Regions from separate parts of the Bacteroides coprosuis genome, predicted to be linked through region 4. Evidence: riboswitches for the same ligand, from Rfam matches in the RefSeq annotation. Region 4 holds a riboswitch; each other region holds the start of a gene.
What was found. A riboswitch is a leader RNA that binds a small molecule or an ion and turns the genes downstream of it on or off. The one in region 4 is predicted to bind cobalamin.
Positions count from the first base shown of each region.

Region 1: another riboswitch for cobalamin. It lies ahead of K8V80_RS09295 (TonB-dependent receptor); the one in region 4 lies ahead of K8V80_RS07830 (ribonucleoside-diphosphate reductase subunit alpha).
Region 2: another riboswitch for cobalamin. It lies ahead of K8V80_RS11070 (TonB-dependent receptor); the one in region 4 lies ahead of K8V80_RS07830 (ribonucleoside-diphosphate reductase subunit alpha).
Region 3: another riboswitch for cobalamin. It lies ahead of K8V80_RS11485 (precorrin-2 C(20)-methyltransferase); the one in region 4 lies ahead of K8V80_RS07830 (ribonucleoside-diphosphate reductase subunit alpha).

Region 1 covers NZ_DYYK01000153.1:4,714-12,275, reverse strand. The annotation lists gene K8V80_RS09305 (DUF5112 domain-containing protein) at 1-2,759, opposite strand, end outside; gene K8V80_RS09300 (ribose-phosphate pyrophosphokinase) at 3,127-4,065, shown strand; cobalamin riboswitch at 4,548-4,751, shown strand; gene K8V80_RS09295 (TonB-dependent receptor) at 4,860-6,899, shown strand; gene K8V80_RS09290 (YncE family protein) at 6,912-7,562, shown strand, end outside.
Region 2 covers NZ_DYYK01000185.1:3,346-10,907, reverse strand. The annotation lists gene K8V80_RS11080 (PepSY domain-containing protein) at 1-659, opposite strand, end outside; gene K8V80_RS11075 (sirohydrochlorin cobaltochelatase) at 676-1,611, opposite strand; gene K8V80_RS11070 (TonB-dependent receptor) at 1,616-3,835, opposite strand; cobalamin riboswitch at 3,884-4,088, opposite strand; gene K8V80_RS11065 (cobyrinate a,c-diamide synthase) at 4,182-5,483, shown strand; gene K8V80_RS11060 (cob(I)yrinic acid a,c-diamide adenosyltransferase) at 5,487-6,062, shown strand; gene galB (beta-galactosidase GalB) at 6,248-7,562, shown strand, end outside.
Region 3 covers NZ_DYYK01000190.1:15,056-22,617, reverse strand. The annotation lists gene K8V80_RS11495 (iron ABC transporter permease) at 1-905, opposite strand, end outside; gene K8V80_RS11490 (ABC transporter substrate-binding protein) at 909-2,042, opposite strand; gene K8V80_RS11485 (precorrin-2 C(20)-methyltransferase) at 2,063-2,764, opposite strand; cobalamin riboswitch at 2,876-3,079, opposite strand; gene K8V80_RS11480 (cofactor-independent phosphoglycerate mutase) at 3,227-4,471, shown strand; gene K8V80_RS11475 (threonine/serine ThrE exporter family protein) at 4,703-5,464, shown strand; gene K8V80_RS11470 (threonine/serine exporter family protein) at 5,466-5,957, shown strand; gene K8V80_RS11465 (DUF6064 family protein) at 5,964-6,704, shown strand; gene pbpC (penicillin-binding protein 1C) at 6,868-7,562, opposite strand, start outside.
Region 4 covers NZ_DYYK01000136.1:1,923-9,484, reverse strand. The annotation lists gene K8V80_RS07835 (ribonucleotide-diphosphate reductase subunit beta) at 1-252, opposite strand, end outside; gene K8V80_RS07830 (ribonucleoside-diphosphate reductase subunit alpha) at 305-2,812, opposite strand; cobalamin riboswitch at 2,865-3,065, opposite strand; gene K8V80_RS07825 (hypothetical protein) at 3,488-5,068, shown strand; gene K8V80_RS07820 (BACON domain-containing protein) at 5,264-6,544, shown strand; gene K8V80_RS07815 (hypothetical protein) at 6,655-7,230, shown strand; gene K8V80_RS07810 (hypothetical protein) at 7,244-7,562, opposite strand, start outside.

The DNA of each region.
Region 1 (7,562 bases), on a different contig from region 4:
TAGAACTGATTGAGCTTATCTATAGCCAACTGGACATATTGAAGGGTCTGACTAAAGGTTTGATCTACGTTACTAAAATAAGCCGCATCGGCAAAATCAGAGGCTTCATAGAGTAGCTTTAGTCGGATAGAGTCGGGAACCATTTGAGATGAAAACTCTTGAGCTGAAGTCGAAAAACCTCCACCTAGAAGTATAAGAATCAACATAAATGTCTTTTTTACTCCATAAGGTAAGCGGAAAGAGAAACGACTACCTACCCCCTTTTCACTCTGAATATCAAAGTTGCACACATGAAACACAGGATTTGTCTTTCGGTATTTCTCTATGATGGCCTTACAGTTCATCAAGCCAAAGCCACTTCCTTTCTGCTCTTTTACATCGGGATTATCTCCCCCTATCTCACTAGAATCATATACCTTTTCATACAAAATCTTCTGAATATCTTCGTTTGACATACCCACGCCTGTATCAGAAACAGCTATTTCAACATACTCTTCGGAGGCATTGGCAGAAACCTTCACCTCTCCTCCCTCTGACGTAAATTTACGAGCATTCTCTAGCAGGGTGTTGAGCATAAATAACGTCAATGCCCGATCTGCTTTCACAACCACATCCGTTGGTTTAATATGCAGACTGATCTTCTTTTGTTCAAACGATCGAACTCCTTTCTCTAAGAGTTCAAAGAGTTCTCCCAATTCAAAGTTGGCAATCTGCAAGCTGAGCTCTCCCTGCTTTATTTTAATCCATAGAGCTAAAACCTCATTGTACTCTTGAATGGTATCAAGCAATTCATCTATGTATTGATACTTCAACTGGCGTACCTCTTTTTCTTTGGTATAAGTCGCATAACTTATCTTTCTCACCTCATTACGAATTCGGTCTAGGTAGGGCTGAATTCCATACACAATGCGCATATTGGCTCGCTTGAGTATATTCTCTCGCTTATCTTGAATATTGTGCTGATTGGTGATAAACAACTTCTTTTCGAGCAATTCTCTCTCCTCTCCTAAGTCCATGAAGTGTAATCCATTTTCTATTGCCCACACCATATAAGGTGATAAAATAGCAATAAAAGAGAGGTCTTCTTTACCCAATTTCTTTGCTGTAAAGACTCTAAACATTCCATTTTCAAGAGAGCTATCTCTGGTTTTTAAGTCGAAACTCGAAGAATACAGCCCCGTATCTTTCTCCTTATCAGGAGCTGTATCGTACATCAACTCTTCTTCATCAATTGCTTTTATGCGAAGATAGATGCGCTCAACGCCCAATTCTTTCTCCAAGAACCTTCTGATAATCTGAATAATAGGCTCAACCACATCTTCCAACCTCGATGCCTTGAGCGGTAAACTAGCTGTTAAATCCCGACAAACGGTTAAGCTGTTTTCTAGTCGCTGAAGGTAAAGAGTCGTTTTCTTACGGGAGTGTTTATTGACTAGATAAAACAACACGCCAAGTACAATTACTAAGAAAAAGAGCAGACTCAATAAAGAGTTAATAAACCGCTCCTCCTTTTGAAGAGAAGCATATCTACTTTCTAGCTCTTTATCCTGACGAACTAAATCGAGAATATCCAAATACACATTTCGGTTATAATCGGATGCGGCTTTATTACCTACTCCAGCAAAAGACACGCTCAACTGCTCACGGATGCGAGCAATCCACTCGGGTACGGTGAGTACATCATCTTCAATCCATTGTATTTCTATGGGGTTTTGATTGACATCTTCCTCGTATAACTTTAAATCATCGGGTGAATCGTGATGATCTTTATAATACAAGCGATGATGCTGATTGACATAATCTAGTGCCGATTTTAAAACCTCTAGCGCTTTATTGTATTCTCCACGATAGTTGTAATACTGAGCTAGAGTTACATGAGCACCTGCTATCTGATAGATATCTTCGTAGGTTTTAAAAAGTTTCAGAGCCGACTCTCCCAGGCGGAGAGGTAAAATAGAATCAATGGGATAACCCAATCCTCCTAATAGATGGATGCGTTCATGGTAGATTAACTCGTAATTGACTGGGCGAGCAAGAATATTGGCCATGCCCTGTGCTGCATTGGCTTCAAAATAGATGATCCCTTGCGCTCGAGCCAATCTCCACGTCTGAAACAACTCATCAAAAGATGCCAGCAACTTTTCGGTAGCAGTTTTTCCCTTCACTAAACCAGTAGCACCCTTTATGTATTTATAATAGAGTAGCTGTATAGTATCTGTAGAAATTGCATTCCAATTTAGAGCATCCTCTTTTCGCTGATCCAAGTCCGCTATCGCCTCAGCAGCCAATTCTTCTTGTTGAAGATAATAAAAATAGATTGCCGAAACAATGTAAAACTCGCTATAAGCATAGTTCAACCGTTTTTTCTCTTTTATTTTATCAAACACAGTGCGGTCTTCGTCAATACGCTTCATCCGAGCTAAAGCACTATTCCGATAATCATAAAACAGTTTGCTTTGAGCCGTGCGTTGAAATATTTTCATCATCCCTATATCAGAGATAAGGAGTTCGAGCTCATTGATCGTATGCTTTCCCACTTCTTGATAAAAATGGGCAGACTCATCAAAATTCATTCTCATGAAATGATAAAAGCCAAGATGATTGCATGCCTCTGCCTTACCTAGTTCATAATGTTTAGCTTCCTTGTATGCTCTTTGGGCATAAATAGATACCGAATCAAGAGAAGTATATCCATATTTAGACGCTTTAGAGTTGAGCCCATCAATATACCTCACCTCTTTGGTAGGGGCTATTCCCATACACGAGGAAAGAAATAAAAAGAAAAGGAGCCAAGAATATAAGGTAAAGCGAGGCTTCATGCGTCTTCATTCAAAAAGTTAATGATAATCAAAGATAAGAAAGCTTGATAGAAATATGAAAAATAAAAGATTTATCTATGGTAATAGAGTTTAAAAATAGAGTGTTAAATTAAAAAAGCTCTAATGCATTTAAAATCTTAAAAAGAATGAATACCTTGTAATATATTATATTATAGAGAGATATGCGTAAAAGTATAAAATCTAATAGATATAAGAATGATGAAATATCTATAATAAGTTTTTTATAATACTTTTAGAAGTTATACCTTTGTATGCGAATTAACAAATAGTAATAACTATTCAAAAAATGAGCCAAACAACTCCCTTTATGGTTTTCTCGGGTACCAACTCGAGATATCTTGCAGAGAAAATCTGCCAAAGCCTAGATTGTCCTCTTGGTAACATGAATATTACTCACTTTGCTGACGGTGAGTTTGCTGTTTCATACGAAGAATCAATCCGTGGCGCAAACGTATTCTTAGTACAATCCACATTCCCTAACTCTGACAACTTAATGGAGCTGCTATTAATGATTGATGCAGCTAAAAGAGCCTCTGCAAAAAGTATTATTGCAGTAGTTCCTTACTTTGGTTGGGCACGTCAAGATAGAAAAGACAAGCCACGTGTCTCAATTGGAGCGAAATTAGTTGCCGACTTGCTTACCGTAGCTGGTATAGACCGTCTAATCACAATGGACTTACATGCTGACCAAATTCAAGGTTTCTTCAACACTCCAGTTGACCACCTTTATGCTTCAGCCGTATTCATCCCTTACATCAAATCTCTTCAATTAGAAGATTTAGTTATTGCTACTCCTGACGTTGGAGGTTCTAAACGTGCTAATACTTACTCTAAGTACCTAGGCGTTCCTTTAGTGTTATGTAACAAAACAAGAGAAAGAGCCAATGAAGTTGCTTCTATGCAAATTATTGGTGATGTAAAAGGTAAAAACGTTATTCTAGTTGATGATATCGTTGATACAGCAGGTACTATTACAAAGGCTGCCAATGTAATGATCGAAGCAGGTGCAAAATCTGTTAGAGCTATTGCTAGCCACTGTGTAATGTCCGACCCTGCTAGTGAGCGAGTAACATCATCTGCACTTACAGAAATGATATTCACCAATAGTATCCCATTCTGTAAAAAGTGTTCCAAAGTGAAACAGCTTAGCATAGCAGATATGTTTGCAGAAACTATTAAGCGTGTAGTAAATAATGAATCCATCAGCTCTCAATACATTATTTAATTACGCGTTTTTTTATGCATTAAAAAATCCCGAAGCTTCTTCGGGATTTTTTGTTTAATATACCCCCGATTCTCTACTACCTAAAGAAGAGTTCTCATTCTTGGCATAGACAAACTATTATCTTGACACCGACATGCAATCGTCATGTCGGTGTCAAAGTAAATTCTCTATTTTATAAGTACTTCTTATTCAAGCAGATTCTCTTTATCATAAAAAAGAGTATTTCACCATTTTTATTTAGAAAATCACTCCTTAATAAAATAGCCTCAGCTAGTTTTAGAGTCTGGAAGAATCATAACTTTCTGCACCCCCTCATCGTCATAAAACCATACAATGAATAAAGACTTTTACACCTCCGCCATTCCTTACCCGATAACCCTCGATGAGACCAGAAACAGAGCTTCATACTAGCCATTGTATCATATATTACTCTTAAAATGAATAATACTCCTATTTTATTTTTAAATATCTAAATAATATTTAAATTTGCACCTGATTTTGGTGATTATAGAAGTCCACTAAAACTTTTATAATAAAAGGGAATTAAGTGAAAATCTTAAACAGACCCGCTGCTGTAATCTTCAACAGTCTTTAACCAATCGAATATCCACTGTCTTTTATAAAGATGGGAAGGATGCGTTAAAGATGAAGTAAGTCAGAAAACCTGCCAAGTCATTTTTTGTATTTAAGCTTTCGGGACATAGAGCTACTACATCCTGCTTTAGATATACATCTATATCTAAGGTATTCGATTATATACTTCTATCCACCCGCAGGCTTTATAATAAAACACTATGAAGACTAGCAGAAGTATTAGTTTATCCATTCTCTTACTCCTTTTTGGTGCTTTTCAAATCAAAGCACAGAGTAAATTAGACAGCATTCAACAATTGGGTGAGGTAGTAATTGTTGAAGAGTATATCCCCAAAGATATTATCCCCGTACAATCCCTAAAAGGCAAAGATTTAGAACGGCTCAATGCACATTCTATTGCAGATGCTTTACGCTATTTCTCAGGAGTACAACTGAAAGACTACGGAGGAATTGGTGGACTAAAAACCATCAATGTACGCAGTATGGGGAGCGAACACGTAGGGGTGTTCTTTGATGGAGTAGAAATAGGGAATGCCCAAAATGGAGTGGTAGATTTGGGACGATTTTCTCTCGACAACATCGAAACCATTTCTCTTTACAACGGTCAGAAAAGCTCTATCTTCCAACCAGCTAAAGACTTTGCCTCTGCCAGCTCGGTATATATGCGAACTAAAGTGCCTACTTTTGCAAAGGGTAAAAGGTACAATTTACACGCTACTTTCAAAACGGGTTCTTTTGGCTTAGCCAATCCTTCTCTACTCTGGGAGCAAGAACTTAGTAAAACCATAAAATCATCACTGAATGCAGATTATACGTATTCTAGTGGAAAGTATAGATTTAGATATAAAGTAATCAACAAACAAGATAACCGAGGAGCTTTTGATACCGTTGCTACTCGCCAAAATGGAGACGTAGAGTTTTTCCGTATCGAACATGGACTCTTTGGAAAACTCAAAAAAGGCGAGTGGAAAACTAAAATCTATTATTATGATTCCGAAAGGGGATATCCTGGTGCTATTGTTCGTCAAACTCCTGGTCTATACAAGAATGAAGATAGACAATGGGATAAAAATTTCTTTGTACAAGGTTCTTATGCTCAGCAGATTAGCCCTCGTTACCGAACTTCTTTAGTGGGGAAATATGCGTATGATTATCTCCATTATTTATCCGATCCCAAGAAAGATGAACAAGTAGTAATGAAGGTGGATAATAAATATATGCTCCATGAAGGCTATGTTTCTAGTTCAAATCTCATTACACTCACTCCATGGTGGACAGCCAATCTATCGGGCGACTTTCAGTGGAATAAGATGAATGCCAACCTCCATGAGTTTATATACCCACAACGCTTTTCGGGTTGGGTAGCCCTAGCAACCTCAATTCAGATAGATCACTTAAAAGTGCAGGCTAGCTTATTAGGTACTTTTATTCACGAAAAGATGAAAGAAGAGAAACAAGTTCGTAAAAACTGGGATCGATACACCCCTACTCTGATTGCATCGTACCAACCTTGGCTTAGTCAGGAACTATACCTCAGAGGATTCTATAAGAAAATATTTAGAATGCCTACTTTCAATGAAATCTACTTTGCTGTAATTGGTAGTGGAACGTCAAACCTGAAACCTGAATATGCTACTCAGTATAACATCGGGTTAACATATCAAAAATCATTCTTCCATCCTTTCTTTAAAGACTTTGAAGGTCAGGTAGATGCTTACTACAATGAAATTGAAGATAAGATTCTGGCTAAACCCGGTGGACAGCTCTTTAGATGGACGATGATGAACATCGGACTTGTAAAAATTAAAGGTGTTGATGTAGCTTTGGCTGCCACAGTAGAGCCCTTCAAAGATTTTTTATTGAATACTCGCTTAAATTATACTTACCAAAAAGCACAAGATTATTCTGATCCCGAGGAGATTACTTACAAAGGACAAATCAGCTATATCCCTTGGCATAGTGGATCGGCAGTTGTAAGTGCTCAGTACCGCAAATGGGATATGAGCTACAGCTTTATTTACTCGGGAGAGCGATATACAGAGAGTGCCAATATTCTAATTAATAAAGTGTTGGCTTGGTACACCAGTGACATCTCACTAGGTAGAAACTTCCATTGGGGTAAAAACGATTACAAAGTAACCCTAGAAGTCAACAATTTATTTAATCAACAATATGAAGTAGTAAGTCGCTACCCTATGCCAGGAACCAACTTCAAAGTCATATTAAAAGCTCATTTCTAAATCATCTGAATCATGAAAACTAAAACATTTCTATATTTAATTCTGCTTTTCATTCCTGCATTCATTATTACTTCTTGTCGAGGTGATGAAAACTACTTACTCTGGGCTGAACAAGAGCAAATCGCTCCGGGAGAAGTGGGAGAGATAAAAGGATTCTTCTTGCTCAATGAGGGGAATATGGGAAGCAACAAATCGACTCTCGACTATTTCGATTACGAGTCGGGTACTTATTTTAGAAACATCTACCCTACTGTGAACCCTCAAGTAACTCATAACCTGGGAGATGTAGGGAATGATATTCAGATTTATGGAGATAAACTTTATGCCGTAATCAACTGCTCTCACCTAGTTGAGGTAATGGATGTTTACACGGCTGAACATCTACATACCTTAGATATTACCAACTGCAGATACATTGTATTCGATAAAGACTATGCCTATGTCAGTTCGTACAATGGTCCTGTGCTTATCGACCCCGATGCACCTATTGGAACAGTGGTAAAGGTAGATACTCGTACTATGCAGATTGTAGATAAATGCGTTGTAGGTTATCAACCCGAAGAGATGGTGATTCACAACAACAAACTCTATGTGGCAAACTCAGGAGGGTATCGTGTACCCGAATACGACACCACAGTATCTGTAATAGACTTGGAGACTTTT
Region 2 (7,562 bases), on a different contig from region 4:
GTAATCACGGTTATAAAAGAGAGAGTGGCTAGGGTAGTAAGTGTATTTATCCATGTTCGCGTATGTTGGCGTAGAGCTGGAATATATAGCTTGTGAGGAATAGAGCCCACATAAGCCCAAAGTCTTTCATTACGTGTGGTTAATTGTTGGACTTCTCCTGTTCTTGATGATAAGTAAAGTTGATGTTTTGCAGAGTCATCAAAATGTACTTTATAGATGGGAAGTTCTTTTTGATATTTAGAGTACATAATCCAAATATCTTGCTTGTGCAGCGTATCTATTTTTGCAATAGAAGCCTGAACCCATGATTGAGCGATGTCTTCTAATTCAGCTTTAGAAATAGGCTCATTATCTTGCTCTAATTGAGAAGAAATATAATAGGTGTCTTTGCTCGTTTCTACAGTAAATATTCCTTTGTTTTTATACTGATTTACCTGAATGCTTTTTAGCTTTTCATCTTGAGGAATTTCTGCTAATACATCCTCTATATTCGGTAAGGAATCGGTGAGGCATATTCTGTGGTCGTGTCTCTGTGTTTTATCTACATCAGGAAATGACTTGTAGATCAAAACTAATCCTGTAATAAACCACATTAGGAACAGTAAGCTAATTACTGTTCCTAATACTCTGTGGATGGCATATGTTATTTTCTTAAACATAAAGTGTTTTTCTATATTAATGCATCACTTCTCCAGTTACTTCGTAAACTGCTTTTTTATCTATGATGTCTCTTTTTTTGTGAGTCGTGATAAATTGTAGATGTTTTACATATAAGTTTTGTATTTGAGGATTTTCTCCTAGTCCTTGTACTCTTACATCTACTTGATAGCCCTCTTTTTCTAAATCTTCTTTCCAATCTCCAGCAATGTCATTTTTGGCATGGTCTCCAGCTACAAACATAAGAGGGATAAGAGTTACCTTCTTATACGGAGAAGCTTTGAGTTGGTTTAATGCGTCATCAAAAGAAGGATAACCTTCAATTGTTCCAATTATGCAGTTGTCGTGTCCTTTTGCTTTGAGCATATAGTCCATCATAGCATATTGTGCCGTTGTAGGGTCAGAAGTTCCGTGCCCTACAAAGATGAAGGCTTGGTCTTTACGAATATCTTTAGTTATGATTTCAATCAAATTACTATAGTCTTCTGGCTCATAAAGGAGAGGATTACCGATGCGTATATCTTTAAATTGATCTTGAATATCCAATACATTTCTGCGTAGAGATTCCATTTCTACCCCATTAATAATAGTTGTCGGTTGAATTAAAATATGGGTGTATCCTTCTTTATGCAGTTGAGTTAGAACTTGAAGAGGGTTTTGTTTTTTGATTCCTCTTTCGTTCAATCTTTTGATAATAATGCGAGAAGTATAGGCTTCATAGAAATCACAATTTGTAAATTGCTCTTTTACCTTTAGATTGATAGCATCAATGGTTTTTTCACGAGTGTCGTTATGTGTTGTACCAAAGTGTACCATTAACACAGCGGCTTTATCAGCCTCCTTCATATCTTTAAAAAAGTCAATATGCTCATAATCTCCACCACCATGTGCATATAGAGCTAGAGAGCTCACCATACAAATAGCAATTAAGAAAAGTTTTTTAATAGAGTTCATTGTTTTATTTATTAAATTTAAGTGTTACACTAGCAAAGAATGTTCTTCCTGGAGAGGTTGTAGCATATCTCATCAAGAAAGGTTTTTCATCTTTAAAGTTGAAAATATTATCTATACCCAAAGAAACTTCAGGGGTGAAGATGGATAGTGCTTTGAAGCGATGAGTGCTTGTAATATTCCATAGGTTATATGAACGAGCATCCATATTCGTATAATAGGCTCTGGATTGTAAGTGTCCATTCAAGTTGACATTTAAGTCGTATTTACTCCAGTTCTTGAAATAGTTAAGACTTACCGAACCAGTATGGCGACTTGAACCGTTTAAATATTTATCTCTAACATTCGGTTTGTTTTTGGAATTCATATTCTTAGCTTCCAAGAAACTGTAATTCGTACCTAGGGTTAAACCCTCAGTAAGTAGAAATTGCATACTCACATCGAAACCTCTACTTCTTGCTCTATCGTAGTTCTGATATTGATAATGATCTTGTTTTGCCGATTCATTAGTATATTGATCATTGATTAAAACGCGTTGAATAATATCATCCACGAATGTAATGTAGGCTGAACCTGATAAGGTGAAGAAGTTATTGAAGTATTCAGCATTGAAAGAGAATGAATTTGACTTTTCAGGTTTTAAATTGGGGTTAGGATGATTCACTGTACCACCATTCATATTTTCATTTTCGTAGTAAAGTTCCATCATATCTGGGGCACGGAAACCTCCTGCATAAGATAGGCGCATATTGACATGATCCCAAGAATACATAGTAGAAAGTGAAGGAACAAAGCGATTGTTGAATTCTTTGTGGTGTAAGGCTCTAAATCCAGCAACAACAGTCCAAGCATCGAAGAATTTCATTTCATCTTGAGCATAAACAGCAGCTGTATAAGCCGATTTTGAATGTTCTAGTTTTTCTGGATTAGCTAAATAATCGATGGTGTAATCTAGCCCTGTAGTCAACTTATGATGACTAAAGTTTAATACGCTTTTTAAGTCGTTTTTAAAATAGCGTTGACGTTTAGATAACTCTGATGTACCTTCTTTTTTACCTTTGAAATGATCTTTTTCATATTCATAGTTGTCAAAATAGGTATCAAAACTGATAAAGCCTATCTTTTTAGGTAAGCGATAGATTGTTCCAGCCCCGATATTGTAATCTTTATAAGCCATGTTGTAGCTATATGCTTCATAAGGACGATCTTGTTTCTTGTTGTAGTAAGAGCCAAAAAGATCAAAGCTTAAACGAGCGTTGGGCTTATACGTAAATTTTTGTTTTACAATATTTGAAGAGTAGGCAGTTACAGCTTGTTTTACTGTTTCTTTTACGGTAGGCTGACCATTTTCATCGTAACCATTTTTATTTGGACCTCCTTTTTTATCCCATTCGTATGGACTAAGTTGCCAACCATTGGTTTGTCTTCTCTGGTATGATGTTTGAGAAGTTACTTTACCTAGTTTGAATTCGGCAACAGTAGAGTGAAAGAACTGTCCTTTTCTAGATATCTTATTAGTTGTTGTAATATTTACTTTTTCAGTAGGGTTTTGGGTGATGATATTGATAACTCCACCCATCGCTTCCGAACCATAAAGAACAGATGCTGATCCTCTAATAATTTCTATTCTTTTTATCTTACTCATGTCGATACGCTCCAAGTCTGTCTGACCGCTGGTATCTCCATTCATTTTGTAGCCATCTACTAAAATTAATAGATTTCTACCACCCAAACCACTTGCTATAATACCGTGGCTTTCACTATAAGTAACTGAAGAGTTCATGTTGGCAACAATCTCCTCTAAAGAAGTACTTCCTGTATTTTGAATTTCTTTTTGAGTAAAAATCTGTGTGTGAATGGGGGTGTCTTTCAAATAAGTATGTGTACCTGTTCCTGTAACTACCACTTCTGATAAGTTGAAAGCCTTGTCGGGCAATACGATAGAGATATTATGCTTGTCTGCTATCTTGTCTATAGACAATCTTTTATCTTGATAATTAAAAGAGTGAACTCTTAAAATAAGGCTTCCTGTATCCTGAATACTGAGTTCAAATCTTCCTTGATTGTCTGTCATTGTACCATAGTGGGTTCCCTCAACTGCTATTGTAGCCTCTTTAACGGGGTAACCTTTTTCGCTCTTTACAATTCCTTTTAGTAAGGTTTGAGCACATAACAAGTTGAATGAGCAGCATATAAATGCTACTAAAACCAGTAAAGTCTTTTTCATTAGATGTTTTATGTAAAATTCATACTCTATTCTTAGCCCCGAGAATATTGTTATCTGTTTGTGTTGGCAGGTTTCCTGACTAACTCTGTCTGAACGCCTTCCCATTCTGTATTTAGAATAGTGGCAATGAGGATGTTCAAACCGTGTTTTTATAGAGTTCACAGTAGCGGGCACTGTTTCGGATTCTAACCGAATTCCCTTTTATACCCTAGTAAGGAAATACTAGGACATCACCAAAACGCTGCAAAGGTATTAAAATATAAAAGAGTTTTAAACACTTCTTTTCTTTTTTTTAATGTAATATTGTGATTACGTTTTTTATTAGTAATAAAACTTTATAGAAGATATGAATAAACCCCAATTCTTAATTGCAGCAGCAAACTCTGGTGCCGGAAAAACCACAGTAACACTTGGATTGATGAGAGTTTTAGCCAAACGCAATTTATCTGTACAACCCTTTAAATGTGGTCCCGATTATATTGATACCAAACTTCATGCATTAGCTTCTGGTAAGCCTTCTGTAAATTTAGATTTATTTCTTGCGTCCCCCGAGCATATAGAAAACACTTATAATAAGTATACCTCTTCTGTAGATGTTTCTGTTGTAGAAGGTGTTATGGGTTTATTTGATGGTTATAAAAAGATGGAGGGTAGTGCTGCACAGATTGCAAAGCAATTGGATATTCCTATTGTTTTGGTAGTCAATGCAAAGGCATCTGCTTATTCTACGGCTGCTTTGCTTTATGGCTTTAAGAATTTCGATAAAGATATTCGTGTGAAAGGAGTCATATTCAATTTTGTGGGTTCTGAAAGTCATTATAGCTTCTTAAAAGATGCCTGCTACGATGTAGGAGTTGAGCCTTTAGGGTATTTACCTAAAGATGAAAATCTCGCCATTCCTGAACGACATTTAGGTTTAGATACCGACAACACCGAAGCCATCCATCATTCTATTGATATTTTGTCAGATGCTATCGAACAGCATGTTGATATAGAACGATTATTAGAAATAACTTCTTCATCCGTAAAAAGTACGAGAGTAAAAGAGATAGAAACTAAACCTATGTTCCAGTGTATTGCCGTAGCTAAAGATGAAGCTTTTAATTTTATGTATGTAGAAAATATTGAGACACTTCAGCAATTGGGTTCTGTTGTTTACTTTAGTCCGTTACACGATAAAGAGCTTCCCCGTGAGGCCGATTTTGTGTACTTGCCAGGAGGTTATCCCGAGTTTTATGCGTCTAAGCTCAGTGAAAACAAAACGATGCACCAAAGTATTTATGATTATATCGAAAAAGGAGGAAAGCTTTTTGCTGAATGTGGCGGAATGATGTATTTGTCGTCTTCCATACAAACGAACGAGGGTGTTAAATATCCTATGGTTGATATCTTTCATCAAGAAGCTAGCATGAAGAATATGAAACTAAAATTGGGTTATCGTTTATTCTCTTATCAAGGAGTAGAATACAGAGGGCATGAGTTTCACTACTCCCAAATCATTTCAAATTTGCCAAGTGTTGCACAACAGTATGGGGCAAGAGGTCAGGAAGTGGATACGAAATTACTTCGATATAAGAATGCAGTTGCAGGATACACTCATATTTATTGGGCTGATAATGAAAATTGGTTGAATCTTTTTAATGATTAAGAAATGGCAGTAAGAATTTATACTAAAGGAGGAGATAAGGGTATGACTTCGATTCATGGAGGTACTCGAGTAGATAAAGATGATATTCGTATTGAGGCAAACGGAGCTTTGGATGAACTCAACAGTGTCATCGGAGTGGTTCGCTCTTTTATGGCAGAAGAAGATAGCAGGCATGAGATTCTTTATCGCATTCAAAAAGAGATGATGGTAGTCATGTCTTTAGTAGCAACTCCTTCTGCACATCGTGAAAAAAACCCGAATACTTTTGATGAGTCTATTATCCCTTACTGTGAAGAATTAATAGATGAGATGGTGGCCCAAATCCCCGAAAATGAATTTTTTATTCTACCAGGAGGTAATCCAATTTCGGCTCATTTACAATGGGCTCGAACTATTGCTCGCAGAAGTGAGAGAAGACTGTGGACTTTACACCGCAGTGATGCTTTACCCGATGAATTGTTGAAATTTATCAATCGACTTTCCGATTTGTTTTTTATTATGGGCAGAGAAGAGATGTCTCGAGATGGGAAAGCAGAAGAGAAATGGCATAAATTTCTGTACAAAAGAAAAAAGAAATAGAGGATAATATTCCTTTATTTGTTAATGAATACAAAAAATACCGATTTGGTTCTAGATTCGATGAGTTCAGACCAAGTCGGTTTTTTTATACTCTAAAAACTGTCTTATCTTAGCAAAAGGAAGGAGAAAGAGCTCTTCTTTCATCAACTTATTGAATAAAGAAATTCACTAACAATTTGATATATATGAAACGATTTCTGGTTTTTGTCGCAGTAGTACTTTTGTTTTTACCCTACTCAAGTGCTCGAGAGCGAATGTTATTTAATGAAGGTTGGTCTTTCAAAAAAGAAGATCCCTTGTCTATTCAAAAGGACAACCGTTTAGATTATGAGAAAATAAAGAAATGGATATTACCCTCTGGTAATCGATTCCTAAAAAATGCACCACTCTATGCCCAGCCACAAGAAAAACTAAACGGTGGGGAATATACAGAAATTAGTTTCGATGATAGTTCGTGGAGAGTACTCAATCTACCTCACGATTGGGGTATTGAAGGTCCTTTCGTTCAAGATCTTCCTGGAGAAACAGCTAAGTTGGAGTGGTTTGGGGTTGCTTGGTATCGTAAGCAATTTGAAGTTTCTTCAGAAGATGTAAATAAGCAATTCTTTCTAGAAATAGATGGTGCTATGTCTTATTCTACCGTATGGTGTAATGGAGAGTTAGTAGGAGGTTGGCCTTATGGTTATGCTTCTTATCAAGTAGATTTAACACCTTATATTAAAGCTGGAGAAAAAAACCAGTTGGCTATTCGCTTAGATAACCCAAATATCTCTTCTAGATGGTATCCTGGAGGGGGTATCTATAGAAATGTGTGGCTAACCAAAACAAATCCTATTCATATTGATCAATGGGGTACATTTGTTACAACTCCTCAAGTTTCAGCAGAGAAAGCTGAGGTTCATGTAGCCGTTTCATTGGCTAATGCTCAGAAAGACCATGCACAAGTTGTACTACGTTCTACTCTCTATTTACAAGATAAAGAGGGTAATATCGAGGGAGATGCACTTGTTACAACAGAACAAAAAGTATGTGCATGTAGCTCTAAAACCGTTAGTCAGGTTCTTTCTTTAGAACAGCCCAAACTATGGGATGTAGAACATCCTGATATGTATGTGGTTAAAACTGAAGTGTTGAATAATGAAGAGGTGCTCGATACCTATCTCACACCTTTTGGCATACGTACGATTGAGTTTACAGCCGAAGATGGGTTTCACCTAAATGGAAGAAGAGTTCAGTTGAAAGGTGTTTGTATGCACCACGATCATGGAGCCTTAGGAGCAGCATTCCATACCCGTGCTATGGAACGTCAGATTGAAATATTAAAGGAGATGGGTGTAAATGCTATCCGTACTTCTCATAATCTTCCAGCTCAAGAAATGCTCGATCTTTGCGACCGTATGGGTATCTTAGTTCTAGATGAGTTTGTAGATACTTGGGTAATGCCCAAAAAGGAGAATGGTTATTCTAAATTGTTTGTCGATTGGAATGAACAAGATTTAC
Region 3 (7,562 bases), on a different contig from region 4:
AGCAAAGCAAGTGCAGCTCCAGTAAGTGTTACAGCTGGCATTAAAACTCTATGATCCGAACTTGAGAACAAGGTTCTGCAAAGATGAGGTACAGCCAGCCCCAGAAATACAATTGGTCCGCAATATGCCGTCACAATAGCTGTTATAATACAAGAGCAACAAATCGCCCAAAACCGAGCTCTTCGCATATTTAAACCTAGATTTTTAGCATAGCTTTCACCTAGGAGCATTAAGTTTAACGTTTTTATTAACAGAAATGATAAAGGAATAAGTATAGCCATTAATGTCACAAAAGTATAGACTTGAGATTCTGATACTTTAGCAAAACTTCCTAATCCCCAAATAACGTAAGCACGTACATCTTCATCATTACTAAAGAATTTTAAGACACCGATAATAGCTGTAGCAATATAGCCTATCATTACTCCAATAATTAATAAGATAACATTTCCTCGTACTCGTTGAGAGATGGCTACAATAATAAGCATAACTACCATAGCTCCAATAATAGCAGCGATTGAAACAGCCATTTCACCTACAAAACCCATACGGCTTAGTGCCACTCCTCCAATATTCCCCGAAAGAAGGATAATAAATGCTACACCCAAGCTAGCACCTGAACTGATACCTAGCTCTGATGGACCCGCCAAAGGATTTCTAAAAATGGTCTGCATTTGTAAGCCACTAATAGACAATCCCGCCCCAGCAATCAAGGCTGTAACAGTCTGTGGAAAACGAGACTTCCATATAATGTTCTGCCAAATAATAGTTTCATCACCTTTACCCCATAAGATGTTCCAAATAGACTCTAAAGGAATAGAAATAGTACCTAAAGCCAAGTTTAAACCAAATAGAACAAAAATTGAAGCTGTAATAAAAACAAAGAGTATGATATTTTTTCTCATATCTTATTGGGTTAATAATTTGTAGTAAACAGCTTCATGATCGGATAATAAAGTAGGGTGAAATACTTTAATTAAATCAGCTAGAATAACTTCGGGTTCAACAGGAGTTTGTTCGTAGAAAGGAACTTCACGAAGATTACTATAAATTACTTTTTTCTCTTTGTATGCCTTAAAGTCTGCATATCTTCCATCTGTTTGTTTCAGTATATCATACGAAAAATCGCCATTATAGCTATTAACGATTCTCCAAAAATCAGCCTCAGCACCTTGAGAATATACAGTTTCAAAATCAACATAGAATCCTCCCGATTCATTGTCGTTTTTCATAAAGTATTGTGCTCCTGCATCTCTAAATAACTGAGCAAGATAGCTCTCTCCTCCTACTACATACCAATTTCCCGAGTGAAGTTCTCCACTCAATACCGTAGGTCTCTTCTCAACATTTTCTACTAATGCTTTTAGTTCTAGATACCGATCTTCAATCGCTTTAAACTTTACATTTGCTTCATCTTCTAAACCTAGTAGGGCAGCAGTAAACTTAATCCATTCCGCCTGTCCTAGTGGGGTAACTTCTTTATATCCTAAAAAACTAATTAGGGGGATCTCCAAGTTTCGAATGGCATCATAACCCCCTCTTTTAAATGGAGAAACTAAAATCATATCTGGATTGAGAGCAATAACCAGCTCACTATCAAAATCTCCTTCAATACCTATTTTATGCGTTTTCTTCTCTTCTAATTGCTTGTTTATCTCCTCATTAAAAAGGAAACGAGTACTCGTTATTCCTGTAATACGATCTACAGCATCTAGCTTTATGAAATTAGATATTTGCAAAGAAGTCATACAAATAACACTACGAACGGGTGTTTCAACTTTCAAATACTCACTGGGTATATTAGTTGGATGAGTTCCCTGTGGAATTAAAGCATACTGATATTTAAGTTCGCTTTCTCCCGAAGGATCTTGTACATCTATTAGTTTATAATCTCCAAAATCTTGAATGGAGAATCCTTTGGCATACTTTATCTCTATTTTTTCTCCTTGAGAATGATTTATTTCTGTAGTATCTTTCTTCTTTTTCTGTCCACAAGCTGTGAAAATAAAGACACATAAAATAGTTAGTAATAAAGGTTTGATATGCATAATGTGTTTGTGTTTCATGATTTAATAATCAGCAATGAGAAGTAAGGGAACTTTCTATTTATAATTTCTTCTGTATCTGTAGTATAATATTCTGTATCTAACCCCACATTTTCAAAATAATGGAAGGTGGATTGAGGTGCTTTATGAATCGCTTGTTTAATATCTTCTGCACTTTGAGATGCTTTCATTATTACCACCGCTCTGTGTTTTTCTATTTTATCAACGAGATCTGAAGTGGTTATAACTCCAGGAACAACATGAAGTTCTTCTTCTTGCATAGCAATATGAATATGAGCCAAAGCACCAGCAGAGATAAAAGCAGGTACACCAGGAATCTTGTCCACCACTACCCCATCTCTTTTTAAATTATCTATGATATAATGACTAGAGGAGTAAAAGCCCGCATCGCCTTCGGCAGTAACAGCTACATTTTTCCCTTCTAAGTAAGCCTGATGAATCGATTTAGAAACCGCAGCATAGCTAGCCAGAGCTAAAGTACGGTCTTTACTCATGGGGACATCAAACAATTGTACTTTTGCTTGGTCAATATCAAGAGCTAAAAGAATATCTAATGCTCTAGAAGAAACTTTTGTGTTTTTTAGTGTTGTTGAAGGACAATAGATAATATCTGCTTCCTTCAGTGTTCTCAGCCCTTTCAACGTGATTAACTCAGGTTCTCCAGGTCCTAGAGAAACAAACGTAATAGTATTTGCCATCTTATAAACTCAGTTATTATTGAGTAAATTATAAAGAGGCTTCAAAAAATAGGATGAACAAGTTGTAACGATTAGGTGTAACAAAGTTCTTAAGCCTAAATCTCGAGCTCTTAAAAACCAATTATTTTGGCAGGTCTTCTGACTCACATTCCTCTAGATACATCCTTCCCATTTCTTGTAAGAAACAGTGGTTTATGTAGTTACCTAAAGTTAGTAAATGTACACAGCAGCGGATCTGTTCAGGATTTGCACCTGATTCCCTTTTCACCACAGCCAGACAGCCGTCTGGAGGGCACCAAAACTGTGCCGAAGTTACTGCTTTTTACAAGAATTATGAAACATGTCTATCAATTAATTCATCCTTCTTTTCATAAAACTTGGCCTATTCTCATTTATTTTTTAGATATTTGGGGCGTTAAAACAATCGATACTTATACTTACCACAATCCATTAAAGAACAACATGAGCGTAATCATAATCATAGGTGATGGCATGGCTGATGAACCAATTCCTCAGTTGGGCAACAAAACGCCTTTGCAAGTTGCACATACTCCTAATATGGATTATCTCGCTACGCATGGTCAGACAGGACTCTTAAAAACGGTTCCAGATGGTTGGGAAGTAGGTAGTGATGTAGCCAATCTTTCCATCCTAGGATATGATGTAAACCAAATCTATCAAGGTAGATCAGCCTTTGAGGCAGCTAGTTTGGGGATTCAATTACAAGGAGACGAACTAGCTCTTCGCTGCAATTTAATTACCATAGAACAAGATAAAATAACAAGTTTCACGGCCGATCATATCAGCACAGAAGAAGCTATAGTATTACTAGATTGCCTAAACTCTCATTTTCAAAGCAAAGGATTTAAGTTTCATGTTGGTGAGTATTACAGACATCTTTTAGTTTGCCCTAGTTATGAACCTACTTTGACAAAATCAAAAAGCTTTTTAGTTGGAACATCTCCTCATAATGCCCTAGACTTAACTAAAGATCATTTATACTTAAAAGCATCTATCCCTGAGGCAGAAGATTTAGCAAACAAGCTCAACACCCTTATTCTAGAGAGTCAAGCAGTTTTAGCCAAACACCCAATTAATCTTAAACGCATTAGCGATGGTAAAAAGCCAGCCAATGCCATCAGCCTATGGTCGCCTGGTTTTACTCCTCACATGAATCCTTTAAAGTCTTTTTTACCCATTACAACGGGATCGGTTATTTCGGCTGTAGATTTAATAAAAGGAATTGGAATATACGCAGGATTAAAAGTAATAGAAGTAGCAGGTGCTACAGGAAGAACGAACACCAATTATGAGGGTAAGGTTCAAGCAGCAATTCAGGCTTTACAGACGGATGACTTCGTGTGGTTACATCTTGAAGCAAGCGATGAAGCGAGTCATGATGGAGATTTCCAACTTAAAATAAAAACAATTGAAGATTTAGATTCCAGAGTGATACAACCCCTTTTAGAGGCAACAAAAAACTGGGAAAACCCACCTTTAATTGCTGTACTACCTGATCACCCCACATCTTCTCTATCTAAGATTCATTTGGATCAAAAGGTACCATTTATCATCTACCATCCTTCTATTACACCCGATATTGTTCGAGCATACAATGAAACCTCTTGTCTTGAAGGATTGTACAAGATGGAAGAAGGAACAGATTTTATACCCCTCTTATTTAGAATAGAAAAAGAGGTATTATAAATTATATTTCACAACACTGTCCTGCCACATAGCACCTATGCATCAATAAATTAGGACAACTCTATAATTCAAAAAGAATCTATTATTGGACCTTTTTTAGAGCTAGTAAGACTATTATTCAAAATTAAAGATTGTCTTTTACTAAGTTTGTAAGCCTATTTTTTATACTTTTGTGCAAAGTTTAAAATAGCTACATATAATTCACTTTACATAAATTTTCACTTAATTATTATGAAAGAGCGATTGCTCTCGAGAACTCGATTTATTGCCGAGTATTCATCCACTTTAATGGGTAGTGGAGTACACACATCCCGTGTCATTAGGAACTCAAAGCGATTGGGAAGGGCACTGGGAATTGAGGTAAAAATAGGTGTTTTCCAGAAGAACATTATTTTAACAACATTAGATCAGGAAAATAATATCTCTCACAGTGAAGTTGTAGACATTCCAGCCTATCCTATTAGTTTTGAGTACAACTCAGAACTAAGTGCATTAAGTTGGGAAGCCTATGATGAACACTTGTCTTTTGAAGAGGTAAAGGAGAAGTATTATCAAATTATCAACTCTCCTCGTATTCATCCCTTGTTTGTCTTAATCTTAGTAGGTTTTGCTAACGCATCTTTCTGCCGACTATTTGGAGGAGATTTCTGCTCAATGAGCATCGTCTTTTCATCCACTCTCGTTGGATTCTTCATTAAGCAACGCCTAGGAGCCAATAAGGTTAATCACTTCATTACCTTTATATTGGTAGCTTTTATAGCCTCATTATGTGCTTCTATCTCACTTATTTTCGACACAACATCGGAGACTGCTTTAGCTACAAGTGTGCTATTCTTGGTCCCTGGAGTGCCTTTAATCAATGGAGTAATTGATATAGTCGAAGGTTATATTCTAACAGGATTCTCACGACTTACACATGCTGCTCTATTGGTGGTATGTATAGCAATAGGTTTATCATTCACACTCTTCTTAATCAAAGACAGTTTAATTTAATATGGTTGTTTTAGACGTAATTCTAGATGGAGCGTTTGCTGCAGTAGCAAGTATTGGATTCGGAGCTATATCAGATCCTCCCCTAAGAGCTTTTAAATTTATTGCACTTCTTGCTGCAATAGGACATGCTTCACGTTATTGCTTAATGACATTTCTAGGTGTAGATATTTCTACAGCTTCTTTATGTGCATCATTACTAATTGGTTTTGGTAGTTTATGGTTGGGTAAAAAATGTTATTGTCCAATGACAGTTTTATACATTCCAGCTTTACTCCCTATGATTCCAGGTAAATTTGCATACAACATGATTTTCTCTCAACTTATGTTCTTGAGAACCATGGATCAAGCTGTTGAAAGAGCCAAATATATGGAAATGTTCTTTACAAATAGTATGGTAGCCTGCACTGTTATTTTTATGCTTGCAGTGGGTGCTACGTTGCCCTTATTCTTATTCCCTAAACAAGCATCTTCATTAACTAGACACAACAAATAAAAGAGAATGGATATTTTTTGGACGACGATAGCCAATTACAATTCTGAAACTTGGCTCTATCAAGTTATTATTCTATTAATCGGGTTCATACTCACTACACTTCTTATTAAAAAACCGAGCAAAAAGATGGATATAGCCATGAAGCTATATCTTGCAGGTGTTTTTACATGGATTTCGTTGGTGTATTACGACCATTATTGTGCACCAAGAGGATATAGCAATATTCTTACTTTCTTCTGGATCCTAATTGCAGGAACATGGGTTTGGGATGCTATCAGAGGATATACTACATTTGCAAAAAATGAAAAATACAATACACTAGGGTATCTATTAATGATTATGCCCTTTATCTATCCTTTGTTATCAATGGCTAGAGGCCTTACTTTTCCAGCTATGACATCCCCTTTATTGCCTTGTTCTGTAACAACATTTACAATAGGATTACTCCTCTTAAGATCCCAAAAGGTAAATATGTTTATCGTATTATTCCTTTGCCATTGGTCATTAATCGGTTTAACTAAAACGTATTTCTATAATATTCCTGAAGACTTCCTATTGGTAGCAGCATCTATTCCTGCTATCTATTTATTCTTTAAAGAATACTTTCTTCAAGACTTGCATAAGGATACTAAACCCAATGCAAAGTACATCAACCTTCTATTAATGGCTGTTTGCTTAGGCATAGGCATCGTCCTTACCGTAACTCTTATTGGTCAGGTAGTAAACAATCAGATTCTTTATTACTAAGAGGAAAGTATATTCCCCTACTAAAGCAGGGTATTATCATAACACCGATATGAGTATGCTTTGACACCGACATGACATCATCATGTCGGTGTCAAAGTAAATCTATCATTCTCTTCTATCCTATTATTCAAACAGATAGCTTTTTCATAAATTTATAGATTAATCATAATTTAGAGGTAGTAGAAAAGTGTACACTTTGCGTATTCCCTTGATTGTCGACTACAGTTACATTGTGTTCCCCATCTTTGGGAGATATCGTAAACTTATGGATAAACTGGGTTTCACCTAAATAATTCCCATCCATATGCCAATAGATAATGGCCTCTTTATTACTATGAACTAAGTCGAGTGTCAAACTGCCTTCCGAACCCTCCAACTGTTTAGCAAGTAGTATTTCAGCATTCATCTGAGGATAGATAAACTGCATGGGTTGCCTATAATCTTCTCCACAACCTTCCTTAAAAGGGGGTAATACTTGATAAGAAGGGTGAACCGCTTTATAATACCACTCCCACACTGGAGGCAAAGTAAACCATGATTTTTCAATTGTTTCCTCACTATCTAAGCATGAGGTATAGACTCGATATTTTTCATCGGGAGTAAGATGTACCAAGTGATGATAAGGACAAGATGGGGTACGAATTCCTTGTGATAAGATCAAAACAGTATCTACATCATTACAAAATCTACTTTTCAGATAGCCCGATTGACGGCAAACTTCTGCATCTACAAAAGCATCTTTGGGTCGCTCAAACCATTTACTAGAGGGGAGAGCATTAAATATATCGAAAAGGACGGGACCTGCAACTCGTCCTCCTACTAGTTCGGCATTCCCCTCTCCTGTTGCATTTCCAACCC
Region 4 (7,562 bases):
AGACAGTGTTCTATCATAAGCTCTCTTCTCGGCTCCAGAAAGATTGCGGTAATCTTTTACATCCTGACTCATATTGATTTCCTCAGGTATCCAAAAGTTATTCATCGCCTGACGGTACCAATTGGAAACCCAACCATATTTCATATTATTGAAATCATTCATATTGGTCGTATTCCCATTGATCATTCTACGTTTATTGACGTCTATATCACCATGTTCATTAAACAAGGCTTTCTTCTTCAGTTTAGTCATTGTTATAGTATATCTTAATTTTTATCATTATTTACACCTTATTATATAGGCTTTAAGCAGAGCAAGTCTCACATTCTTCTACTTCTAGGGACTGACTTCTTACATAATACAAAGTCTTTACCCCTTTTTCCCAAGCTCGAAGATAGAGGTTGAGCAGTTTGCGGAAGGTGAATTCTTGGGTTATGTATAGGTTAACAGATTGTGATTGGTCCAAATGTCTTTGTCTTACTCCTGCTGCATCAATTACCCAACTTTGATCTATCTGATGGGCTGTTTTATAAAGCCAGAAAGTTGAATCGCTCAATTCTGGAGCAACTCGAGGCACTATACTTCCCTTCTTTTCTTCAAGGAAGTAACGATTCATCACAGGATCTGTTCCAGCAGTAGTACCTGCTATGATAGATGTCGAACTTGTAGGTGCAATAGCGAGTAGATACCCATTGCGCATTCCGTTCTTGGCTACATTTGTCGCTAAAAGCTTCCACTCCTCAGAAGCATAACCTCGCAACTTAAAGTAATCCCCCGTCTGCCAATCGCTCTTATCAAAGAAAGAATAGACACCCTTTTCTTTGGCCAATTGGTTGGATGCCTCTATGGTATAATAATTGATTTTCTCATAGACTTTGTCCATATAAGCCAAGTGCTCATCACTCTCCCAACGAAGTCCTTTTTGCGCTAACAGATGGTGGTACCCACTAGTACCCAGTCCGATGGGACGCATTTTCTGATTCGTAATTTGTGCATAAGGAATAGGATAAAAGTTCAAATCGATCACATTGTCCAGAGCACGTACAATGGTGTGAATAATACCTTGCAACTCTTCAGAATCTTCCACATCAATATTTCCTAGAACAAGAGAGGCTAGGTTACAAACCACAAAATCTCCAGCTTTGGTTTCTTCCACTATAATTTCATCACCATTTTCTAAACGTACAGTTCGGCGCACATCTTGAATGGCACTTTGGTTTTGTGCTATCTCAGTACATAAGTTCGAGCAATAAATTACACCTTGGTGCTTATTGGGATTCAAGTTATTCACTAAATCTCTATTAAAGATAAAAGGTGTACCTGTTTCTACAGCCGATTTTATAATCAACCGCACCATTTCCTTAATAGGTATTATGCGTTTAGGGATACGATGATCATTCACACATTCTAAGTATTTCTGTTTCCACTCATCACCATAGGTATCTTCTAAGTTATAGCCTTTCATAGTCATAATCTCATGTGGGCACATCAAATACCAATCTCCTTCCATATTTGTCTTTACCTGCTCCCAGAAATAATCGGGTATGCAGATTCCTGGAAACACATCGTGCGCTTTCATTCTATCGTCTCCATTATTCGTTCTTATTTGGAGAAACTCGGGCATATCACGATGCCAAATATCAAGGTAAATAGCTACTGATCCTTGTCTCACTCCAAGTTGATCAACAGCTATAGCCGTATCATTACACAGTTTTACCCACTTTAAGATACCTCCCGCTACACCTTTAAAGCCTCTTATATCGGAGCCTACGGCTCTTACTTTTCCTATATAAATCCCCATACCTCCTCCAAATTTTGAAACTTGGGCAAAGTTGGTTAGAGTACGATAAATACCTACAAGACTATCGGGCATTACATCTTCAAAACAACTAGATAACTGACTCAATGGTTTACGTGCATTACTCATTGTAGGCGTAGCCATCGTTACTTTCAGGGTACTCAATACATCGTAAATACGCTTAGCCCAGCACACTTTCTTCTCCCCTTCGGGAATAGCTAAGTGCATAGCTATCCCCATAAACATCTCTTGAGGACGCTCTAATAAATGATGAGAATAATTCTGAATTAAATAACGTTTAGATAAAAGATGAAGACTACTGTAGGTAAGCAACTGATTGCGTGAAGCCTTCATGTATTTTGACAACTCTTCAACCTCTGCTTGGGAATAGTTTTTGAGCATATAGCTCCCATATAGATTTTGCTGAGTCAGATAGTTCATCTTTTTATAGAGTGAAGTTAGTCCCAACTCTCTTTCAGCCTGCTGAATTTCTTTTTCTAGTTCGACAGCTAATAAGCGAGAGGCTATGAACTCCCAGTTAGGAGCATCTGGAGTAATTAACTCTACTGCTGCCTTCATGAGTATCTTCAAAGGGTTGCCATCTGCTTTGTAAAAAGAACGATATTTAGAATACAAAAACTGAAGATCGTACTGCTTTTGTCCAAATTCGTTTTGGATATCCTGCAATAATTCAATGGTATCATCATCTGTGATAGTCTGACGAAACTGATTAATCATTTCACGACAGGCTGTTCTTCTATCTCGGTATAAGATGTAGGCTTTGGCTTCTTTGTAATGACCTCTCTTCATCAAAACTGTTTCCACCAAATCTTGTACTGTTTCCACATCTACATAATCACTATCTTCAAGGTTGACAGATATTAAGTCACAAATGATCTCTAATTCGTGTTCAGAAACCGATCGTTGCAAACTATGAAAAGCTGCTACAATGGCCCTTTTTATCTTATCGTAAGTAAAATCCTCTACTTGACGATTTCTTTTAATAATTTTCATTCTATTATTGTTTTGTTTCATAAAACACTCAAAAAGCTCATTGCCGGAGAGCTTATCTGAAGTAGCATTGGCAGGTCTTCTGACTTTCCTTATCTCTTGGTATGCCTTCCCATACATAAAGTATAGTGGTGTGAGTAGTTACAAGAGATTTATAAAGGATTACAGCAGCCGGTCTGTCTCGGATTTACACCGAATTCCCTTTTCAACTCAGAATAGGAATCTATTCTAAGTCACCAATCTTATTGAAAGCAAAGATAGAAATAAATAGATTCAGACCTAAAAATAACCAGATTATATCTTTCAAAACCCTTCCTCTTAATAGAGATTATACAGCCATTCATTTTTACTTTTATCCACCACTACCATTTCGATAATATTTTGTTATGCTTTTCTAATCAAAAGATTACAAGCAACAAAACAGAAACTTATGCTTTATTATCGAAAGCATTCGTAATATAATCAAAGCGCATTATTTTAAACACAATCTAAATAGCACTATTTATTAACTAATAATCAATAACTTACTATACTATCATCAACTTTCGATAAAGAAGAAGATCAAAACTTTTATTCGTTTATTATTGAATATATGAAAATCGAAACATATATTTGTGTCATGAGATTGAAACTAAGACATCTCCCTTAAATACACATACTAAGAAAAGCCAATCAATAATGAAAAACATTTGGAGTCAGAGTAAGATAGCCATTGGTACAGAAGCAAGTTTCGATGGTATTTTAAACATTCAAGACTTACTTAAAACCCTTCGTTCTAAGTGGGACCACAATCAATATTCATTTATTAATGATAAAAAGTGGGATCATCTTGCTGCACACTATTCCAACTTAGATGGGACTCAAAATATTCGTGCATTAGGTCAAGAATTAACACTATATAATACAGCCCTCTACACTATAAAAGAAAAAGATGGTAATTACTCTATTGTTCCTATTGCCAAGGAACAAATGAAGGAATTTGAATCAGAGAGTAAAGCAGAAGGTCAAGAAGCTAACTTATGTATGCAAGAAGGCAAAAACTTTGGAGACCCTGCCTTCCGCTTCAACTCAGTAGCAGACAGCCTTCCTAGTGAAACATACGCTTTAGAAAGTTCGGATAGTTATTACATTGATTTTGTTGGTAAGCAACTTTTCACTAAATCTCCTGGTGCACATCCAAAAGAGTACAATTATTATCGATTGGATTTAAGTGTATGGCCCCCTAAAAAGTACCCCCTATCTAAGCCAATTATCAATATTACTTATAGCTCTACGCATAAACTATATGCAGCTTTAGAACTAGAAGAAGAAAGCCATTTCAATATTAAGCGTATTCGTATTGGTCATGAATTCAATGACTTGTGTGCTTGGGATTGTATCCAACTCAATGAAGAGATTGGGGGTACTCATTTTTTTAGGTGGGTAGAACTAGCTTGGGTAGGAAATGATCTTTTGTTAATTGATGATGCTCATCTTTGGAAAATCAAAGATGCTGCTATTGGTGGAAGAGTATTTGAAAGAGTGAGTGATATTAATGCTTGTGGATGTTGTATCAACTGCTCTCCAACACTTATTAGAACAAAGAATGGCGGTTCGTTTATTCCTTCAGATAAAAAACTGATGGAGTGGAAAGATGGAGAATTACAAAATACGGGCATTACCATTACAAAGCTTTATGCGAAACGTTTCTCTACAGCCCCTCTAGGCAAAGCTGGTTTTATTACAACAACAAGAAGAGGACGTATTGCTGTACATACTCAAACAGATACAGGAGCTATTCATTTTCTAGACTTGGTAGATTCTCCTTCACTTACTTGTGTTAAGGAATTGAATCAAGATTGGATTGCATTCTTTACAAACGAAACCTATTCAGAGAGAGATAGTGATTTGGCTCAATTCTGGAATCACAAAACCGATACTTGGTTAAGAATGAAATATGGAGCTCTCAACAGCTCAACAATACATAATATTATGCTGGACGATGAGGGTACTGCTTTTATAGCCGACAATCAAGGTCACTTGCATAAGATTACAAACTTCTTTGAAAACTTGGCAGAGTGTAATAATAAAGAAGAAGTAGAAGAAATGAATTCTAACGAATGGTACGATGGCAGAGGTGTAAAAAAGGCACCTCCATCCTACCTAAAGAAAAAAGAATGTATTTCTCCTGCCCGAAAACAAATGACATTCGAAGAACGATTGGATTTCTTCGGGAAGAATTATAAACTGACAGAACAAAAGAAACAACGAAAAAAATAAAGATAGTTTTGATAAATGTGAATAATAGTTTTTTAGGATAATTACTTAAATAGTTGTTTGTAGTTGGGTAACCTTTTACCCTAAACGATAAAAGGTTCAAAAGGGTTCAGAGCGTGTCTGAACCCTTTTTATTTGCAAAAATAACAGATATTAACTTAATCAGATTATCTTTGAAAGATAATAAAATATCGAACTATGAAAAAGACATTTATGAACCTCTTATTGCTCGCGGGATTAATCCCTTTCTACCAATCTTGTAGCAGCGATAATACTCCCATTCAGCCCGAACCTGAACCTGAGCCCATCATCCTTGAGCAATCAAATGCAAGGATAGAGAGTTCTGGCGGCGAAGTAATCTTAACTTTTAAATCGTCACAAGAGTACTCCATTCAAAACCATTTAGATTGGTGTAAAGTTGAAGTAGAGGAAATGAATACAGAAGAGAAATCTGAATTTAAGTCGTACACCCTTCATCTTCTCATTGATGAGAGCTATATCTATGAAGACAGAGAAGGATATATCAAAATTATAGTTGCAAACAAAGAATATCCCATCCAAGTAAAACAAGCAGCTCGTACTTTAATAATACAAAACTTAGGGGCTTTTCAATATGAAAACATCAAGGCTGATGCTAAAAATATTCACTTCGACATCGTTTATAATAGTACAGCAAGAGTGCATCCACATTTACAGAACAAAATATTTGGACATCAATTATTAGATGTAGAAGAATTCTTTATCAAAAATGAAATAACAACCCTAGATTACGATTACCCTACAACAAGTTTTACAACTGAAGTAGGCGACAACTTTAACATTTTTCAAAATAGAAAACCCAGCTTAGAACTACAAAAAGAAATGGAAAATACTATTCTAAAAAATAGTTCAGCCCAATCCACTTCATTTACTTTTAGCAACGGCAAAAAGTATTATTCTAGAAAAGAATTACATTATGCAGGACAAATAGCTTTTAATTTAAAGCTAGATGAACTCATGGGTACTAGCTATAAAAAAGAGGAGTTAAAAAACAAAGTAGGATTTATTTTTGAATATGAACATCTCTTTTTTTCCTTAACATCTGATCTTCCTGAAAGTAAAATAATACTTCCTGAAAGCATATCCGAAGATAATATTGCATTTATAAGCACTATCTATTACGGAAAATTCGGATATCTCTTTGTAGAGACAGATCTAGACAACAAAGTTGAAATCAAGTCTATTCTAAATAAATTTGCTAATAAGGAGGTACTTACGAGTAAAGAGAATGAAATCATTAATGCTTCAAACTTTGGGTATCTAAAACCTGGCATTGACAAATATGATTTTATTAAAGGAATAGGTGCTATTAATAACTTCTATAAGGATAGTGCAAAACCTGCTAAAGAGCTTTGCTATCCAGCAAAAGTTTCATTAACCAAAGCTAAAACGTTGGGAGTTTATCCCGATTTTAAAAGATCCATTGATTTCACTTATTAATATCTATAAACATTTAAGCAAGAAGAGCAGGACGATTTGTGCTGCTCTTCTTTACTTTGTCACAGATTCTTTATTAACTTGTAGCTAAATATTAACCTCTTAGCGCAACTATGAATTTAGAAAACAGAGTAAATCAACTTATTCTTGAAGGAGAAAAACTATCTTCCACACTGATATTTAAACCCATACAATCGGGATCACTACAACTCTACCCCAATTACAAATCGAAAGAGAATGACCGGTACCAAAAGTGGAAATATGTGGTGGAGAGGTTCCTAACTGCATACTACCCTAGCTACATAAAACCTTTTAAGGAAGTATCTCACAAACTGACACCCAATAATCATGCAGGTATATTGGCTATATTAGAGTCGATTCAAGAATACCCTAATACTTGGGATAGGCCCCATATCACTCAAGAAAAGAAAGAGGGAACAGCCTCTTTTCCTATAGTTACTCCCAACCTACAACTAGCTTATGAGTTTTTATGGGAAGCCATACGAGATGAACTCACAGGACAACAGCTCAAAGATATTGAGCATATCATTCATAATAAAGAAGATGATGAACAGACATTGAAACTACTTATTCAATATCTATCCACCATTACCTCTGATTCGATTCCTAGGATATTAGCTAGAATACTAATGAACCCAACAGTCAGTCAGGGATTATCTAGATATTAGGTAATACGTACTATTACTCAAATACTACTCGCTTACCCGCATTTATCAACTGCATAAAAGTATCATAACTCATGAGGTTGGTATAATATTGATAATTATTCGTTGGCCACCCACGGTAGTTATATTTTAATTGAATACTATATTGCTTTTGATCTGAAGCATCAATCACGGGTAGTTTTACAGAACAATCTCCACCACCATTAGACTCAAATTCACCTGAATAGAATACATCCGAACCGTTTGTCACCACTACTTGATTCTTGTCTGCACTATTACTGCTAAGAGGATACTGAGTTATTAACCCTTGATAATAACCCTTAAAAGAGTATCTT